3 regions of the Streptomyces sp. NPDC027962 genome follow, and region 2 is predicted to be linked to each of the others. Evidence: riboswitches for the same ligand, from Rfam matches in the RefSeq annotation. Region 2 holds a riboswitch; each other region holds the start of a gene.

What was found. A riboswitch is a leader RNA that binds a small molecule or an ion and turns the genes downstream of it on or off. The one in region 2 is predicted to bind cyclic di-AMP.
Region 1: another riboswitch for cyclic di-AMP. It lies ahead of ACZ4SA_RS09255 (M23 family metallopeptidase); the one in region 2 lies ahead of ACZ4SA_RS31905 (transglycosylase family protein).
Region 3: another riboswitch for cyclic di-AMP. It lies ahead of ACZ4SA_RS24510 (LysM peptidoglycan-binding domain-containing protein); the one in region 2 lies ahead of ACZ4SA_RS31905 (transglycosylase family protein).

Annotation. Positions count from the first base shown of each region.
Region 1 covers NZ_JBVHTA010000007.1:122,443-124,635, forward strand. Annotated here, with positions in the region: gene ACZ4SA_RS09255 (M23 family metallopeptidase) at 1-782, opposite strand, end outside; cyclic di-AMP (ydaO/yuaA leader) riboswitch at 785-942, opposite strand; gene ACZ4SA_RS09260 (tyrosine-protein phosphatase) at 1,618-2,193, shown strand, end outside.
Region 2 covers NZ_JBVHTA010000049.1:21,883-24,075, reverse strand. Annotated here, with positions in the region: gene ACZ4SA_RS31910 (transglycosylase family protein) at 1-405, shown strand, start outside; cyclic di-AMP (ydaO/yuaA leader) riboswitch at 683-855, shown strand; gene ACZ4SA_RS31905 (transglycosylase family protein) at 859-1,533, shown strand; gene eno (phosphopyruvate hydratase) at 1,888-2,193, shown strand, end outside.
Region 3 covers NZ_JBVHTA010000028.1:85,755-87,947, reverse strand. Annotated here, with positions in the region: gene ACZ4SA_RS24515 (glutamate-cysteine ligase family protein) at 1-805, shown strand, start outside; cyclic di-AMP (ydaO/yuaA leader) riboswitch at 1,203-1,363, shown strand; gene ACZ4SA_RS24510 (LysM peptidoglycan-binding domain-containing protein) at 1,366-2,172, shown strand.

The DNA.
Region 1 (2,193 bases), on a different contig from region 2:
ACGGACTGACCGCTGGAGACGCCCAGCGAGGAGAGGTGGGCGTACTGGGAGTAGGTGCCGTCCGTGTGCTGGATGACGACCTCGTTGCCGTACGCGCCGCTCCAGCCGGCGGAGACGACGGTGCCCGCGGCGACGGCCTTCACAGAGGTGCCGGAGGGGGCGGCGAAGTCGACGCCGGTGTGGTAACCGCTGGACCACATGGCGCCGGAGGCGCGGTACTGCGTGGTGACGCCGGCGTCGACCGGGGCGGAGAAGCCGGACGCCGGCGCCGGGGTGGCGGCTTCCTTCGCGGGAGCCTCCTTCGCGGGAGCCTCGGCCTGCGGAGCGGCGGGCCGCGAGTCGTCACGCGAGGGACGGGGCTGCGACTCGGCGCGGGGCTCGGGGTCGTTCTTGACCTTGGACTTGGCACCGATCGTCAGCTCGAGACCCGGGTGGATCAGCGCGGGGTCGGCGCCTATGGCGCGGCGGTTGTCGTTGAAGAGCTGCTTCCAGCCGCCGCGGACGTTCCGCTCTTCGGCGATCTTCGACAGGTAGTCGCCGGGGACGACGGTGTACGTCTGCGGGGCCTTCTTGGCGCCCTGAAGGGCGGCGGCCTCGACGGCGGCAGGGGCCACGGCGGCGGCCTGCTCCGGAGCGGTGGCCGGAGCCGCCGCGGGTGCGGCGTTGGCAGAGGTGGCGCCGAACAGGGGCAGCGCGATGGCGGCGCCACCCGTACCGGCGACGACGAAGCCGCGGGTGATCGGGTTGGTCTTGGGACGGCGGTGCTTACCCTTTGCGGGCATGGCGCTTTCCTCTCCGGCGCCTGCGAGGTGAGCTGTCGGGTTCGGGCTGGAGATGCCCGGTCGCGAACGTGCACGACTTCACCCCAAGCCGTCCGAATTGACCGGAATCGGCGTACTACCTGGGTCCCCCGCTCCTGCCACACGTGGGTGGGTTCGAATTCCGGGCGGCGGCAGGATTAGGCGGTCCGTCCGGATTGAGCGTGACCGTAGGCGAGTCGGGCAGTCCCGGACAAGCCACGATTTTCCCCGATCAATGACGGGACTGATATCAACGGGGATTTCCCGGTCACCCTCCGTGGACAACGGAGCATCAATCCCCTTACCGAGAAGGGAACTCGCGCGCCGGACGCGGCCACAGAACGTCACAGATATGACGCTGCTCACGGACCGCAACCCATCTCCCCTGCTTACGGGGCACGTTATGCCGAAACGAGCAATTCGGACAGAAGATGCATTTAGTCATCTACTCCCGCACTTAACGCAACGCACTGTCGCCCCTCGCTTCCACCCCCATCGAAGGAACGGGAATGCGGTGCCGGTCATGGCAACGGGAGGCCGAGATCACCCCCCTGTCACCGTCGCCCGAAATGCTCGCACTCTATACAGATGCACCATTTCGCCCCCTGGGTGTGGAGGCTCGCCTTCGCAGGACCGCACAGGTCCGCACATCACCCGCCGCGCGGACCGCCGGGGCCACGCCCCGAGGAAATCGGCGCGCGGCCGTCAACACCATTGGTTCATGGCCGAGATGAGTGCCTCATGAACGGGTGTCGTATCGTCGGAGCCGCGCCATCGTCGGCGAGCAGCGCCGACGGCAGTACCTGAAGGAGTCCTCGTGACGCAGCAGCTGCCGCAGGCCCCCTCGACAGAGCCGGATCTGACCGGCGTCCGCAACTTCCGGGACGTGGGCGGACTGCCGACTGTGGACGGGCGGCGGGTGCGGCACGGCCGACTGTTCCGCAGCGGACACCTGGCGCACGCGACGGCGGGCGACGCGACGTTCCTCACGACCCTGGGACTCCATACGATCTTCGACTTCCGCAACGCCGCCGACCAGCGGCTGGAGGGCCCGGACGTCGAGCTGCCCGGCGTGCGCAATGTGAATCTGCCGCTGAGCGACCCGGCCGACGGCGCCGAGTTCTGGAAGATGGTCCGGGACGGCAACCTCGATCAGCTCAAGGCCATCCTCGACGACGGCAAGGGCGCCGGGCGGATGATCGCCTCCTACCGCATGATCATCAAGGAGCGTACGGCCGAGCACAGCCAGGTTCTGCACGCCCTGGCCGAGGACAGCGTCCCGGCCCTGATGCACTGCGCCGCCGGCAAGGACCGCGCCGGGCTGTCGATCGCCGTGTCACTTCTGGCCGTCGGCGTGGAGCGGGACGCGATCGAGGCGGACTACCTCAAGTCC
Region 2 (2,193 bases):
CGGCCGGCCCCCAAGGGCGACGACACCACCGACCCGTCCGGGCCGGGCGCCCCTGACGCCTCCGAAGGCGCCGCCGGGGCGGATCCGGCCGGGGACGCTGCCGACGGCACCGGCAAGCACCGCGGCGCGCCCGCCGGCGACGAGGTGGAAACCGGCGATACGGGCGAAGCGCGCGAAACCGGTCGCCATGCCTCACGAGGTGACGGTTCCGCTCGTAATGGCGTGGATGAGTCAACGAGCCCCGACGCCTACACCGTTCAGCCCGGCGACAACCTGTGTGACATCGCAGCCGAGCGGAAGGTGCCAGGAGGGTGGCCGGCGCTCTATGAGGGCAATGAGGCGACCGTCGGGTCCGACCCCGACCTCATCCTGCCCGGTCAGCGGCTTGATCTGGGCCTGGACTAGGGCCAGTTTGGCTGGGCGATTCGCAACCCTTTGTCCGTTCTGTTCCGGTGAGACAAGGGTCTCTTTGCAGCAAGTGGCCCAAATCGCCCCCCGATTTCGGCCACTTCGCCCCTCACCTGCACAAACGGGCGCTATCAGGCAGTCGGAATGGGTGATTTCTCCCCGATGTTCGTCTTTGAACATCGGGGAGCACTGTGTTTACGGTCTGAACCGCTCGCCACCGCGGGCCCCGTCGACCGTCACGCCGAATCCTGCCGTCGGTCGGGGGGAACACTCGTCGCTCACAGCGCCGAAGGCAGGAGCGGGGGACCCAAGGTAAGCGCCGGTCCCGGCCGTCCATGAAGGACGGCCGTGAACGGCTGGGGGTGGAGCCGCGCGCAAGGACGCGCGGCCGGGCACTCACAGGTCCGAACCCGACAGCTCACCTCGTAGGCGTCGGTGAGGAGAAGCTTCATGCTGCGTTCCAGCAAGGCCAAGCACCGTCGCCCGTCGAAGGCCGTCCGTATCGCCACGCTCGCCGGTGTCGCCGGTGCCGCCATCGCCGCACCGATGCTCGGCGCCACCTCCGCCTCCGCCGCGACCACCTCCGAGTGGGACGCGGTCGCCCAGTGCGAGTCCGGCGGCAACTGGTCCATCAACACCGGCAACGGGTACTACGGCGGCCTGCAGTTCTCCGCCTCGACCTGGGCCGCCTACGGCGGCACCGCGTACGCCTCGACCGCCGACCAGGCGTCCAAGTCGCAGCAGATCCAGATAGCCGAGAAGGTCCTCGCCGGCCAGGGCAAGGGTGCCTGGCCGCACTGCGGCGTCGGCCTGTCCGGCGCCTCCCCCGCGAGCGGCTCCACCGAGCAGTCGCAGCCCTCCACCGAGCGCTCCGGGGTCCCCACCACGCGCTCCGAGCGCTCCGAGGCCCCCGCCCCGGCCAAGAAGGCCGAGAAGGCCGCACCCAAGGCCAAGTCCTTCAAGAAGGGCGACGGCGAGTACGAGGTCAAGGCCGGCGACACCCTGAGCAAGATCGCCGAGACCGAGAAGGTCAAGGGCGGCTGGGAGAAGCTGTTCGAGCTGAACAAGGACATCGTCGAGAACGCCGACGTGATCCACCCCGGCCAGCAGCTCCACCTGAGCTGACCTCCGCCCGTGGGTGAGAGGCCGTGGATGTAGGGGGCACCCCCGTCCGCCACGGGATCCGACCACCCCGGTCCGGCGCACCTTCCCCCGAACGCGCCGGGCCGGGGTTCGGTCCGTCCTGGGACCGGAACCGCGCCCGGGGTTCGGTCCGTCCGGGCCCGGAAACAGCCCCAACATCGGTTACCGGCAGGTAGATCCGACCCTGTTTGTCCGGTGACGAGAGTCTTGATGCCCTTTTTCGTCCCAGCGGGCGGGCATCGGCCTGCCTTTGCCCTCCGGGCGGTTAGGCTCTTGCCGCAAGGCCAAGCAGACCTCTGCACTTTTTCTCGCGTCACATCCCAGAAGGAGATGCTCGTGCCGTCCATCGACGTCGTCGTAGCCCGGGAAATCCTGGACTCCCGAGGCAACCCCACGGTCGAGGTCGAGGTTGGCCTCGACGACGGCAGCACGGGTCGTGCTGCAGTTCCGTCCGGTGCCTCCACCGGTGCGTTCGAGGCTCTCGAGCTCCGCGACGGTGACCAGAACCGCTACCAGGGCAAGGGTGTCGAGAAGGCCGTCCTCGCCGTCATCGAGCAGATCGGCCCCGAGCTCGTCGGCTACGACGCCACCGAGCAGCGCCTGATCGACCAGGCGATGTTCGACCTGGACGCCACCCCGGAC
Region 3 (2,193 bases), on a different contig from region 2:
CTTCGGCAAGGAGCTGTGGCGCGAGACCCGGATCCCCTTGTTCGAGCAGGCGACCGACACCCGCCCCGAGGAGATCAAGGTGCAGGGGGTCCGGCCGCGGGTGTGGTTCGGCGAGCGGTGGATCACCAGCGTTTTTGATCTCTTCGAGGAGAATGTGCGCTACTTCCCCGCCCTGCTGCCCCTGTGCGACGAGGAGGATCCGCGCGGGACGCTCGATGGCGGGGACACACCGGAGCTGGCCGAACTGACCCTGCACAACGGCACCATCTACCGGTGGAACCGCCCCGTCTACGCCGTCTCCCACGGCCGACCGCATCTGCGCGTCGAGAACCGGGTCCTGCCTGCCGGCCCGACCGTCGCCGACACTCTCGCGAACGGCGCCTTCTACTACGGGCTGACCCGCGCCCTGGTCGACGAGGAGCGGCCGATCTGGTCCCGGATGTCGTTCCAGGCCGCCGAGGACAATCTGCACGCCGCGGCGCGGCACGGCATCGACGCGGACCTGTACTGGCCGGGCATGGGCGAGGTGCCGGTGGCCGAGCTCGTACTGAGGCGTCTGCTGCCCATGGCCCATCGCGGTCTCGAGCTCTCCGGCATGGACGCGGCGTGGCGGGAGCCGCTGCTGGGGATCATCGAGCAGCGCTGCGTCACCGGGCGCAACGGCGCGGTGTGGCAGGCGGAGATGTACCACCACATAGACGCCACGAGCCGCGTCGACCACCACGAGGCGCTTCGGCTGATGACGCAGCAGTACATCGCCTACATGCACCTGAACGCGCCGGCGCACACCTGGCCCGTGGACTGAGTGTTCCCCGCTCGTGCTGTGGGGGACGGAGGCGACCTGCCCGGCAATGCTCCTCTATGTCCGGTATAGAGGTTTTTTCCCGCATTAAGTTTGTAAGTCGAATTGCCATGCATTCCTGTGAGTTGAAGCTCTTTGGGGGTTATGGGGCAACCCTGGAGGTTGCCCCGATCCCTCGTGATGTCGGTCACCTGGTCCGCTCTGTGCGGATACCGCCGCACGGGCCAGTTCCCGTTGCCTGGGCGGAATTTGAGCCTTTTGACGCGGCACTGACAATATGAATTGCCCGTCGGGGGGAGACGTCCGCTTTGTGATGTGGAATTCAGGACTTGTTTCGCCGGGATCCTCTCGCTTAACGTCACCGTCAATCCGGACGGACCGCCGAATCCTGCCGCCGTCCGGTTAAACCGCACCCACTCACGTACGGCAGGAGCGGGGGAACCAGGTAAGCCGCCGATCCGGAATCCCGGAACGGCTCGGGGTGAAGTCGCCATCAGATGCGACCGGGCATCTCCAGCCCGAACCCGACAGCTCACCTCGCAGGCGACGGAGAGGAATTCGCCATGCCCGCAAAGGGTAAGCACCGTCGTCCCAAGTCCCGTTCACTTACCCGCGGATTCGTCGCAGCGGGCACGGGCGGTGCCGCACTCGCCCTCCCCCTCATGGTCACCACCACTGCGCAGGCAGCGCCGGCCGCGCTGCCCGTGGCCGCGGAGAAGGCTGTCGCGCCGGTCACCGTGGCCGCTGCCGCGCAGGTCGCCGCACAGAAGTCCAAGGTCGTCACCTATTCCGTGGTCGCGGGTGACTCCCTTTCCAAGATCGCCACCAAGTATTCCCTGAGCGGCGGCTGGAAGGAGCTCTTCAATGACAACCGGAGAGCCATCGGTCACGATCCGGCACTGATTCACCCCGGTCTCGAGCTCACGATCGGCGCAAAGTCCCCGGCCAAGGAAAAGGCCGCGCCCAAGAAGGCCGACCGGGCCGCCGCGACCGACCGTGCGGACCGCTCGGAGCGGAAGACGGCCCCCGCCGCCAAACCCGCCACCTACGCGAACAACCTCGACGGCTGGATCAAGGAATCGCTGGCCGTCATGGCCCGGCACGGAATTCCGGGAACCTACGAGGGAATTCACCGCAACATCATGCGTGAGTCCTCCGGCAACCCGCGAGCCATCAACAACTGGGACATCAACGCCATCAACGGCACGCCCTCGAAGGGCCTGCTGCAGGTCATCCAGCCGACCTTCGACGCGTACCACGTCCCCGGCACGGCCAACGACCTGTACGACCCGGTCGCCAACATCACGGCCGCGTGCAACTACGCCGCCGACCGCTACGGCTCGATCGACAACGTGAACGGCCCCTACTGACGGGACCGTTGCACGGCCGGC